Linked DNA regions of Actinoplanes lobatus. The protein of the gene in region 2 interacts with the protein of the main gene of each other region in a pairwise test. Links are inferred from orthologs where the notes say so. Each region holds a gene or a part of one and is shown on either strand. Other genes may lie near its edges.

Region 1 (5,657 bases), 6.7 Mb from region 2 along the record:
ACCTCCGGAAGGCGGCACAGGCGCCCCCGTAGATGTACTCGGCCCCCAGCAGGGACTGGGCTCGCTTGGAGTAGAAGCCGAAGAGGTACTCCAGCTTCTGCAGGAGGTTCAGGAACCCCACCTCGCCGGCGACCTTGACATTGCCGACCACGGCGTCGACCGTGTCGTCCGCAAAATAGGAGACCAGGTTCCGCACCATGTGCGGGTGCGCGATGGAGTCCGCGTCGACGGAGACCAGGATCTCGCCGCGGGCGTTCTCGACGGCGTAGTTCAGGGCCGTGCCCTTGCCGCCCTTCGCCTTGCTGAGGAACCGGATCGACTTGGTGCTGTTCGGATGGTCCGCCTCATAGGCGGCCACCAGTGCCCTGACCAGCTCAGGCGTGCTGTCGGTCGAGCCGTCGTCCACCACCACGATCTCGATGTTGCGGTAGTCGTTCTCCAGGATCGAGTTGATGGTGGCGGTGATGCCCATCTCCTCGTTCCAGGCGGGCACCAGGAGGGAAACCAGGGGCTCGTAGGCGACTCCACGCCTCTTCCTGGCGACGCGCAGTCTCCGCATCGCCTCTTTCGTGTGGTGAAACGGTGAGACCAGCAGGAAGAGGGTGTACTTGACGAGCATCAGGACGGCGAACAGCCGAGTGGTGTTGCGAATGACTTCGTAAAGGGTCGCCGAATCCATCAGGTGCGGTCTCCGACCTTCGAAAGGTGGGCGATGAAACAGGAGACGGCACCCGTTTTGTCATCGATGAAGGTGACCACGATCGCCGAGTCAGAGGCGTCGTCAAAGGGCTTCAACTGCGATACGTCCGTGCCGACCGTGGTCACCCGGTAACCCAGCTGCCAGCCCTGGGTCGTGACGATGTTCACCAGGTCACCCGGGTACACCTGACCCAGATTCTTCGTGGTCAGCGTGTTCAGGCGCATGTAGATGAAGGCGCTGCCGAATACCTTCTGGCGCGGGCCGGCGTTCAGAAAGGTGTGGGCGATGCCTTTGGTCGCCTTCCAGTGCCCACCCTGATATGTGGCCGGTGTGATGCGGATGTGCTTGCCGGCCTCGGGGAGCTTGATCATCTCGGGGGTTCCGAACATGCCCGGGCTGTACGTCGCGCGATATGCGCTGACCAGCTGATCGTCCGTAGCGTCGTCGGACGTGAAGCGGACGCTCTCGACGACGTCGGACACCGGGATGTCTCGGTTGGCCATGGCTTCGTATGTGTTCGCCGAGGCGTACGCGGAGAAGAGGCCGCTGGTGACCATGACGAGAGCGAGCGCTGAAATGCTCGTCATTCGAGCGCGGAATCGGCCCGTGCGTGACGTCTTACCCATGGTGGCTCCCGAAGCGCTCGATCATTCGTTTCGTCCGGCGGTCTATCAGGTGACTCGTCGTCGCGGCGACGATGTTCGAAAGAACGGTCAACCCGAAGACGATCAATACCAACAGGAAGAGGACGCGAAACGGTGACGCCCCGAAGTTCAAAAGGCTGAGCATGATCCTTCGAAACTGGATCGGGCCGGCCCACTGATTTGCGCCGCATTTGGGCAGGGCGCATCCAGGGTGCCGACGTTGGCTGGAAGGAAACGGGATAACGACAGCCCACGCACCGTACCGGGAGGGTCCCTTGGCGGCGCAACACTGAGTCATCCGGCCGTTGTCACCCTATGTAGTGATCGAGTCCCGGATATTGCTAGCCCTCTGTATTTGCCGCGATCGCATCGTCACTCGCCAGTTGGCCTGAGAGGCGACGCCGGGCTCCGTGGAAGCGTTGGGCCGCAACAAACTTCCATCATCGACTTTGGATCGTGAGTGCACTGTCGAGGCGGGATCGAGGGTGAGGCGTTAGGCAAGCTTTGCGGTAGAAGCCTCGATTGCCCGTGATGCACATCATGGCCGACTTGCCGGATTTCGGCGTCGGTCGGCAGGCGTGGCAGCGGAGAGTAGTCACGCTGTGGTGGCAGAGCGTTTACCTGGACGGACCGGCTGCTGTGCAGCCGGTCCGTCCGCGACCGGGCTCAGCCCCGGATGTGACCGTTGCCGGTGACGATGTACTTCGTCGAGGTCAGCTCCGGCAGCCCCATCGGGCCACGGGCGTGCAGCTTCTGCGTGCTGATGCCGATCTCCGCGCCGAACCCGAACTCGCCGCCGTCGGTGAACCGGGTCGACGCGTTCACCATCACGGCCGCCGCGTCGACACCGGCCACGAACCGCCTGGTCGCGGCGACCGACTCGCTGACGATGGCCTCGGTGTGGCCGGTGCCGTACCGGCGGATGTGGTCGAGCGCGTCCTCCAGCGTGTCGACCACGGCGACCGACATGTCCAGGGACAGGAACTCCGTACCCCAGTCCTCCTCGGTGGCCGGGACCACCGCGTCGCTGTAGCCGGCCACGCGCGGGTCTCCGTGCACGGTGACGCCGGCGGCGGCCAACTCGTCCAGGACCAGGGGCAGGAACGAGTCGGCGATCTCGGCGTTCACCAGCAGCGACTCCGCCGAGTTGCACACCGAGCAGCGGTGCACCTTCGAGTTGAGCACGATGGCGAGAGCCTTCTCCAGGTCGGCGGCGGCGTCCACGTACACATGGCAGTTGCCCACCCCGGTCTCGATCACCGGCACCGTCGACTGCTCCACCACCGTCTTGATCAGCGAGGCGCCACCGCGCGGGATCAGCACGTCGACCAGGCCGCGGGCGCGCATCAGCTCCTTCACCGAGTCGCGGCTGGTGGCGTCGAGCAGCTGGATGGTGTCGGCCGGCAGACCCGCGTCGGCGACCGCCTTGCGCAGCACCGAGACGATCGCCGCGTTCGACGAGAAGGCCGAGCCGGAGCCGCGCAGCAGGGCCGCGTTGCCGGACTTCAGGCAGATGCCGGCGGCGTCGGCCGTCACGTTCGGCCGGCCCTCGTAGATCATGCCGACCACGCCGAACGGCACCCGGACCTGCCGCAGCTCCAGGCCGTTCGCCAGGGTCGAGCCGCGCACCACGTCACCGATCGGGTCCGGCAGGGCGGCGAGCTGGCGCAGGCCGTCGGCCATCGCGGCGATCCGCTCCGGCGTCAGCACCAGCCGGTCGATCATCGCCTCGGACGTGCCGTTCTCCCGCGCGGTCGCCACGTCGACACCGTTGGCGTGCACGATGTCGTCGGTCCGCTCGACCAGCCGGTCCGCCATCAGCAGCAGGGCCCGGTCCTTCTCCGCACGGGTGGCCGCGGCTAGGTCGAATGAGGCGATCCGGGCCGCGGAGGCCTGCTCCAGCACGCTCATGGCAAACCTTTCAGAGATCAGACCCGATGAGGGGTATGGCTAAAGCAGCACCAGATCGTCCCGGTGCACGACTTCTCGTTCATATCCCGGCCCGAGCTCCGCGGCCAACTCGGGTGTGGACCGTCCGAGCAGCGCCGGAAGCTCGACGGCGTCGTAGTTGACCAGCCCGCGCGCGACCGGTGTCCCGGATCCGGCGTCCACCAGATCCACCGGGTCGCCGGCCGCGAAGGACCCGTCGACCGCGGTGATGCCGGCCGGCAGCAGCGACTTGCGGCGGGCCACCACGGCCGCGACCGCGCCCTCGTCGAGGTGTAGGCGGCCGCGTGGCGCGGTGGCGTGGGCCAGCCAGAACAGGCGGGCCGCCGGACGTTTGCCGGCCGCCTGGAAAAGCGTGCCGACCTCCTCGCCGGCAAGTGCCGCCCCGGCCAGCGGCGCCGCGGTCAGGACCACCGGGATGCCGAATCCGGTAGCTATCCGGGCGGCCTCGACCTTGGTGACCATGCCGCCGGTGCCGACACCGGATCGACCCGGCGTCGCGATGTTGATATCGGACAAGTCGGATTCGTCGGCAACATAGGAGATGCGGCGTGACAGGGGGTCCGAAGGGTTGCCGGTGTAGAGGGCGTCCACGTCGGAGAGCAGCACCAGCAGGTCGGCGTGGGCCAGCGCGGCGACCAGGGCGGCGAGCCGGTCGTTGTCGCCGAACCGGATCTCTTCGGTGGCGACCGTGTCGTTCTCGTTGACGATCGGCAGCGCACCCAGGTCGAGCAGTTTGCGCAACGTCCGGTACGCGTTGCGATAGTGCGCCCGCCGGGTCACGTCGTCGACGGTGAGCAGCACCTGCCCGACGGTCAGCCCGTGGCGGGCGAACCCCGCCGTGTACCGCCCGATCAGCAGACCCTGGCCGACCGATGCGGCGGCCTGCTGGGTGGCCAGGTCACGCGGTCGGCGGCGCAGTTGCAGCGGAGCCAGCCCGGCGGCGATCGCGCCGCTGGACACCAGAACCACCTCACGCCCACCGGTCGCCAGCGCGCCCAGCACGTCGACCAGGGCGTCGACCCGTTGCTCGTCGATGCCGCCCGTCGCGGTGGTCAGCGAGGACGACCCCACCTTCACCACGATCCGGCGCGCACCGGTCACCACTTCCCGCACCCGGCCCATTGTGCTCGGCAGGCCGGTGTCGATCGTTGTCAGATCCCATATCGTGGCGGGTGATGACACCGCAGGAGTACGTCGAAGAGGTCCTGACCCTGGTGGAGAGCATCCCCGAGGGACGGGTCATGTCGTACGGAGCGATCGCCGAGGCCCTGGCCGACCGGTCCGGCCGCAACTCGCCCCGCCAGGTCGGCCGGATCATGGCGCTGCACGGCGGCGGCGTCCCGTGGCATCGGGTGTGCAGCGGTGGCGGGCGGCTCCCACCCGGTCACGAGGCGCGGGCCAAGGCGCTGCTGACGGCCGAGGGCGTGCCGATGCGCGGCGACCGGGTGCTGATGGCCGACGCCGGCTGGATGCCCTGGTGACGGGCCGGTCCACGCCGGGTGCGCCGGTGCGGCGGGGTGCGCGGTGAAAGCGGGTTCGCCGAGCCGTACAGCGTGGAGCGCGGCCCGCTATCGCGCCGCCCATCAGCTGCTCGAAGGCGGTTCGATCTTCGCGGACGCGCTGGCCGTACCGATGCTGGGTGAAGCGGAAGCGGATCTCCTGGCCGATGCCCCGCGCCGCGGCATGCGGCTGTTCATCGCGGCCCGGCACCGGTTCGCGGAGGACGCGCTGGCCGCTGCCGTGGATCGTGGCGTGCGGCAGGTGGTGGTGCTGGGCGCGGGCCTGGACACGTTCGCCTACCGCAACCCGCACCCGGGCGTGTCGGTGATCGAAGTGGATCATCCGGATACGCGGGAGTGGAAGCGGGAACGGCTGGCCGCGGCGGGTATCGCCGTGCCGGACACGGTGCGTCACATCGGCGTCGACTTCGAGAAGGAGTCGCTGGCCGGCCGGCTGCCGCTGGACGGACCGGCCTTCTTCCTCTGGCTGGGCGTGGTGCCCTACCTGACCGCCGAGGCTTTCGCCGCGACGCTGGACGTCACGGCCGGGCACGAGGTGGTCTTCGACTACGCGCAGTCACCCGATCGGGCGGTCGGTGAGCGGCGTGCCCATCTGGAGGCCCGCGCCGAACGGGTGGCACGGCTGGGCGAGCCGTGGCTCAACTGCTTCGAGCCCGAGGAGATCGCCGCTGACCTGCGCGGGCGCGGTTTCACGCGAATCGAGGACCTGGGCCCGGCGGTGCTGGCGGCACGGTATTTCGGCCGTCCGGACGTGCCGCCGGAGACGCCCGGCGGGCACGTCCTGCACGCCTCATAGCCTTATGGCGTGAGTCCGGCCAGGGTCGCCGCGGCGCGCAGCTGGTA
Region 2 (5,850 bases):
CCCGGAGGTATCCGATAACCCAAGGCCTTCCAGGGAAAATTGATCATGGGCGATGGTTTACCGCCGGATGGCGACCAGGCATCAAGATCGGCCCGAAAGCTAAAATCGACCAAGATCGCTGGCGAGTCGGGGTGATGCCACAGTCATCCGAATGCGCGACTCGACATCGTGGCCGTCCACAACCGAGAAACAGGCTCCAGCGGACGAGCTTCAGTGCTCCTCGCCGAGGTAGGCCTTGAGGGTGTTCTCCGCCTGGCGCCGGGCCTGGCCGGGCTCGGTGCCGAAGGCGATGTCGGCCTCGGCCCAGGCGTCGGCGGACAGTCGCATGAACAGTTTGCCGTCGTCGGATGTCATCCAGGCCATGACGGCCGCCGGGTCGAGCGGGGCGTCCGGCGCGGCCAGGTGGTTGGCCAGGCCCCAGAAGGCGCCCTCCCAGCCGAGGCCGACGGCGCCTGGGCCGTACTTCTCCCAGTGCTCGTCGTCGACGTGTGCCACGTGCTCCAGCTCGAACCGGGTGCGGCCGTTCGTCTCCGGGGTGAGCCGGACCTCGACCCAGCTGATGTTGCCGGCGAACTCCCAGGTGGCGGCGACCGAGCGGGGTCGGTCGCACGTGGTGATCGTGCCGCCGGCGTTGCCCTCGAACTGGTACTTCCCGCCCTCGCGCAGCTCCCCGGAGACCGGCAGGAACCAGCGGGGGATCCGCTCGGGGTTGGTGACCACGTCCCACAGGTCGTCGACGTCGGTGTCGTAGGCCTGGCTGATCGTCATGACCCGGGCCTCGCCGGCCGCCAGGACGCGGCTGCCGATGGTCCGCCGTACCTCGCTGATCTGCTCTTTGACCTCGATCATCGCGTGCTCCTCGCATCGGTGGGTTCCTCGCCGGCGGCCAGTCGCCGCAGGCGCTTGCCGCGGGCCACCTCGGTGGCCATGGCGGCGAGGTGCGGCGCCCAGAACCGCCGGAAGGGTGCCAGCCAGTCGTCCACCTGCCGGAACGCGGTGTCGTCGACCGCGTAGAGCCGGCGTGCGCCGTCCGGGCGCACGGTGGCGAAGCCGTTGTCGCGCAGCACCCGCAGGTGCTGGGACACGGCGGGCTGGGTGATGCCGAACTCCGCCCGGATGATGGCGGTGACGGCTCCGGAGGTCTGCTCACCCTCGGCGAGCAACTCGAGGATCCGGCGCCGGACCGGATCGCCGAGCACGTCGAACGCATGCACGAGTTCACCCTATCAGATACGACTTATATAAGTGGGACATTGAAAGAGGTGCGCCGGGCCCGCCCGGTGGAGGGGGCGGACCCGGCGCGGTCGGCGACCCGGATCGTGGGTGCGGGCCGCCGGGCCGGACCTGCTTTGGCGGGAGCGGGGCCGGCCGGCTCACACGGTTCCTCAGGAGGTCGGGAAGTTGTCCGCGGTACGGATCCGGGACCGCATCAGCAGGCCCGACTCGGTCAGCACCCCGGTGCCGGCGAACGAGCCGCCCGCGCAGGTGCCCGCCTTGAGCGCCGCGCTGCCCTCGCCCGCGTCGGAGAACGTCCAGTTCGCGTAGCTGATCTGGAGCCGGTCCAGCAGGTCCAGCCAGGTGTTGCTGCTGGCCGTGTCGACCGCGCCGTCACCGGTGTAGGTCACCGTGCCGAACTCGGTCACGAACAGCGGCAGCGAGGCCGCGGCCCGCTCCACCTCGGCGCGGTAGTTGTCCTTGTGCGACGCCGCGTAGAAGTGGAACGTGTACATCACGTTGGAGGCGTTCACCGGGTTGGCGACGATCTCGGACGAGCTGCCGCCCTCGGAGACGCCCAGCGACGACCAGCCCCGGGTGCCGACCACCACGACGGCGTCCGGGTCGTTCGCCCGGATCACCGGGATGACCTGCTCGGCGTAGTTCTTGATGGTCGCCCAGCTCACGCCGTTCGGCTCGTTGGCGATCTCGTAGATGACGTTCTTCTTGGCCGCGTTACGGGCCGACACCTGGGCGAAGAAGGTCTTGGCCCGGTCCAGGTTGTACATCGGGTCGCCCGGCGTGAGGATGTGGAAGTCGATCAGCGCGTACATGCCCCGCTGCTCGGCCTTGTCGACCAGGTTGTTGACCCGTGTGGTGAAGCCGGCCGGGTCGGTCTCGTAACCCTGCTCCTGGACGTACATCGAGACCCGGAACAGGTCCGAGTTCCAGTCCGTGGCCAGCGCGTCGAGGCCTGCGTCGGTGTAGCAACCCGGGAACCACTGGATGCCGTGGGTGCTCATGCCGCGCAGCTGGATCGGCTTGCCGTACTGGTTGCACAGCTTGGTGCCGCAGACCTTGAGCTGGCCGTTGATCCCGACCGGGGTGCCGTTGACCGGCGGCGGCGAGGTGCTGGTGCTGGGGGACGCGCTGGGTGACGTGGTGGGTGAGGACGTCGGCACCGTCGTACCGGTGCAGGTCTGGCCGTTGACCAGGCAGGCGGTCGGCTGGCCGGTCCCGGTCACGATGAAGCCGAAGTTGGTCGAGGCGTTGGCGGCGATCGTGCCGTTCCAGGCCGCCGGGGTGAAGGTGTAGGTGTTGCCGCTGCTGGTGAGCGTGGAGCTCCAGGCCTGCGTGACCGATGTCCCGGCCGGCAGGGTCAGCTCCACCTTCCAGGTGCTGATCGCCGACGAGGACGGGTTGCCGACCGTGATCTCGGCCTGGTAGCCGGTGCTCCAGGAGCTCGCCACCCGGAACGCCGCGGTCTCGGCGTTCGCGGGGAGCGAGGAGAGGACGGCCGTCGAGACCGCGGCCACGGCCAGCACCGCGGCCAGGATGGTTGTGGTACGGCGTTTCACGAAACATCACCTCGGGGGATGGACGCGGGGCCGCCGCGGGGAAACGGCGGTGGGACGACCCGCGATGGGAGCGCTCCCATGGTCCCTGACTGTAACGTGAGCGCCAATACCTGTCTATTCGAGAGCGACCGCCACCGGCTGGATCGTGACCCGGACCCGGGTTCCCGCGGGCAGACCCGGCAACCGCCCGCTCGGCACCTGCACCACCACCACCTGCTCGCCGACGCTCACCGTGACGCGGCTGGTCGACCCGAGGAAGCTGCTGGTCAGCACGGTGGCCGTGGCGTCCGGGGCCGGGACGACCTCGACCGCCTCCGGGCGGACCAGCGCGGTGACCGCACCGTCGGCGTGCGGCGTGACCAGTGGCAGCCGCGCCCCGAGCACCTCCACCACGTCGCCGTTCACGGTACCGGGAAGCCGGTTGCTGAGACCGACGAAATCGGCCACGAACGCGGTCGCCGGGCGCAGGTACACCTCGGACGGGGTGGCCAGCTGCTCCAGCCGGCCGGCCCGCATCACACCGACCCGGTCGGCGATCGCGAGCGCCTCCTCCTGGTCGTGGGTCACGAACAGGGTGGTGGTGCCGACCTCGGTCTGGATCCGGCGGATCTCGTCGCGCAGCTGCACCCGCACCTTGGCGTCCAGCGCGGACAGCGGCTCGTCCAGCAGCAGCACCCGCGGCTCGATCGCCAGCGCCCGGGCCAGCGCCACCCGCTGCTGCTGGCCGCCGGAGAGCTGGTGCGGGTACCGCTTCGCGAAGCCGGACAGGCCCACCAGGTCCAGCATCTCGGCGGCCCGGGTCAGCGAACCCCGGCGCAGGCGCAGGCCGAACTCCACGTTCTGTGCGGCGGTGAGGTGCGGGAAGAGGCTGTACGCCTGGAACACCATGCCCATGCCGCGCCGGTTGGCCGGCAGCCGGGTGACGTCCTTCCCGTCGACCAGCACCCGGCCGGCCGTGGCGTCCTCCAGCCCGGCGAGGATCCGCAGTGCGGTGGTCTTGCCGCAGCCGGACGGCCCGAGCAGGGCGATCAGCTCGCCCGGCTCGATCGCCAGGTCCAGGTCGTCGAGGGCGTGCACAGTGCCGAAGGTCCGGCGCAGCCCCTCCAGTGTCACGGCGACCCCGGTCATGATCTTCTCTCCTTGGACGACGAGCCCGCCAGGGACAGCACGAGCAGCAGGGCGAACGCGAGCAGCAACGCGGTCAGCGACACCGCCACCGACACGGTCGCGCTGCTCTTGCCGAGGAACTCGATGGCCACCTGCAGGTTGGTACGGTGCAGCAGCGAGGCGATGGTGAACTCGCCGAGCACCAGGGCCACGGTCAGGAACGCGGCGGACAGCACCGCCGAGCGGATGTTCGGCAGCACCACCCGCCAGATCACGGTGGTCCAGCCGGCGCCCAGACTGCGGGCGGCCTCGGCCAGCGTCTTCACGTCGATCGCGGACAGGCCGGTGTCGATGGCGCGGTACGCGTACGGCAGCACCAGGATGGTGTAGGCGAACACGAGGGTCAGCGACGAGCCGCCGATGAGGTAGTTGACCCAGGCGTACACCGGGGCCAGGCCCACCACCAGCACGATCGCCGGGATGGTGAGCGGCAGCAGGCAGAGGAACTCGACCACCCGCCGCAGCCGGGGCAGCCGCAGCCGGACCCAGATCGCCGTCGGCACCAGCAGCACCAGCATGAGCACCGAGGTCAGCGCCGCCTGCGCCAGCGAGGCCAGGATGCCCTCGGCCAGGGCCGGGTACTCCTCGGCCAGCTTCGGCCAGTCCAGCAGCAGCGGCCAGGTCTCCGGGTCGCGGGTGCTGAACTCCACCATGGCGATCAGCGGCAGCAGGAAGAACACGCCCATGACGGTCAGCACCGTCCACCGGAAGATCACCCTAGCCACTTGGCGGTCCTCTTCTGGAGCAGCGAGTAGAGGGTCATCACCACGGCCACCACGACCACCATGCCGAGCGCCATCGCCTTGCCCAGGTTCGCCTGCCCGAGGACGACCTCGCTGGTCAGGGCGCCGCGGATCTGGAGCGGGACGATCGGGCTGCCCTGGCTGACCAGGGCCGCGGCGGTGGCGTACGCGGAGAAGGCGTTGGCGAACAGCAGCAGCGCCGAACCGAGGAACGCCGGCGCCAGCAGCGGCCCGGCCACCCGGGTCCAGTAGTGCCAGGTGTTGCCGCCCAGGCTCGCGGTCGCCTCCCGCCACTGTGGCCGGATGCCGTCCAGCGCGGGCAGGAACACGATCACCATGAGCGGGATCTGGAAGTACGTGTAGACCAGCGTCAGGCCGGGCAGTTCGAACAGCCAGACGCCGTTCGCGTACGGATCGAGGCCGTGCTCCTGCAACCAGAGGGTGACGAAACCGCTCAGCCCGATCGTCGCCAGGAAGGCGAAGGCGAGCGTGACGCCGCCGAACTGCGCGAGCACCCCGGCGGCCGCGGTGACCACCCGTCGCAGCAGGCCGTCCGGTTTCGCGGTGACCAGCGCGTACGCCAGCAGGGCGCCCAGCACCGCGCCGACGATCGCGCTGGCCGCGGAGAGGGTGATGCTGCGGCCGAAGGCCGCGAGAATGTACTCGTCGGTGAGGGCGCGCACGTTCTCCAGCGTGAAACCGCGCCCACCGTCACCGGTGAACGCGCCGATCACCACGGTCAGCGTCGGGATGACCAGGAAGATCGTCACGAAGGCGAAGAACGGAACCGTGCCCAGCAGGGCGCCGGCCCGCGGGCGTGACCGGCCGGCCACGCGCCGCGGAACGGCTTCGGCGACCTCAGCCAATGGCCTTGGCCCAGTTCGCGGTCAGGTACTCCTTGGCCTTGGTGCTCTGCGCCTCGGTCGGGATCACCGGGGTGCCCTCGACCTTCGGCAGCGCGGCGAAGGCTCCTGCGTCGATGGTGCCGGCCTTCTGCATGGCGTCGGCGCGGACCGGGCGGGCGCCGCCCTTGAGCCACAGGTTCTGGCCCTCGTCCGAGTAGAGGAACTCCTGCCAGAGCCGGGCCGCGGCCGGGTGCGGGGCGTCCTTACTGATCGCCTGCACGTAGTAGGAGCCGAGGACGGCGC

The links.
Region 1: the proteins of BJ964_RS43405 (region 2) and BJ964_RS12925 interact in binary tests that used the Escherichia coli proteins (3 or more experiments, as listed by UniProt). The link is inferred for Actinoplanes lobatus from one-to-one orthologs.

Annotation. Positions count from the first base shown.
Region 1 is NZ_JACHNC010000001.1:2,809,755-2,815,411, forward strand. The notes cover bases 1,134-3,940. They hold BJ964_RS12925 (glutamate-5-semialdehyde dehydrogenase), read right to left. Parts: upstream 3,256-3,940; coding sequence 2,011-3,255; downstream 1,134-2,010. Other genes in these bases: BJ964_RS12920 (hypothetical protein), read right to left, coding at 1,134-1,326; proB (glutamate 5-kinase), read right to left, coding at 3,295-3,940. Outside these bases: BJ964_RS12915 (glycosyltransferase), read right to left, coding at 1-679; more of BJ964_RS12920, read right to left, coding at 679-1,133; more of proB, read right to left, coding at 3,941-4,407; BJ964_RS12935 (MGMT family protein), read left to right, coding at 4,470-4,775; BJ964_RS12940 (class I SAM-dependent methyltransferase), read left to right, coding at 4,819-5,610; BJ964_RS12945 (TetR/AcrR family transcriptional regulator), read right to left, coding at 5,613-5,657. UniProt on the Escherichia coli protein: Catalyzes the NADPH-dependent reduction of L-glutamate 5-phosphate into L-glutamate 5-semialdehyde and phosphate. The product spontaneously undergoes cyclization to form 1-pyrroline-5-carboxylate.
Region 2 is NZ_JACHNC010000001.1:9,547,192-9,553,041, reverse strand. Bases 1,914-4,913 are described here. They hold BJ964_RS43405 (ABC transporter ATP-binding protein), read right to left. Parts: upstream 3,921-4,913; coding sequence 2,907-3,920; downstream 1,914-2,906. Other genes in these bases: BJ964_RS43395 (ABC transporter permease), read right to left, coding at 4,672-4,913; BJ964_RS43400 (ABC transporter permease), read right to left, coding at 3,917-4,684; BJ964_RS43410 (cellulase family glycosylhydrolase), read right to left, coding at 1,914-2,792. Outside these bases: BJ964_RS43420 (SRPBCC family protein), read right to left, coding at 211-849; BJ964_RS43415 (ArsR/SmtB family transcription factor), read right to left, coding at 846-1,214; more of BJ964_RS43410, read right to left, coding at 1,386-1,913; more of BJ964_RS43395, read right to left, coding at 4,914-5,535; BJ964_RS43390 (ABC transporter substrate-binding protein), read right to left, coding at 5,561-5,850. UniProt on the Escherichia coli protein: Part of the ABC transporter complex CysAWTP involved in sulfate/thiosulfate import. Responsible for energy coupling to the transport system.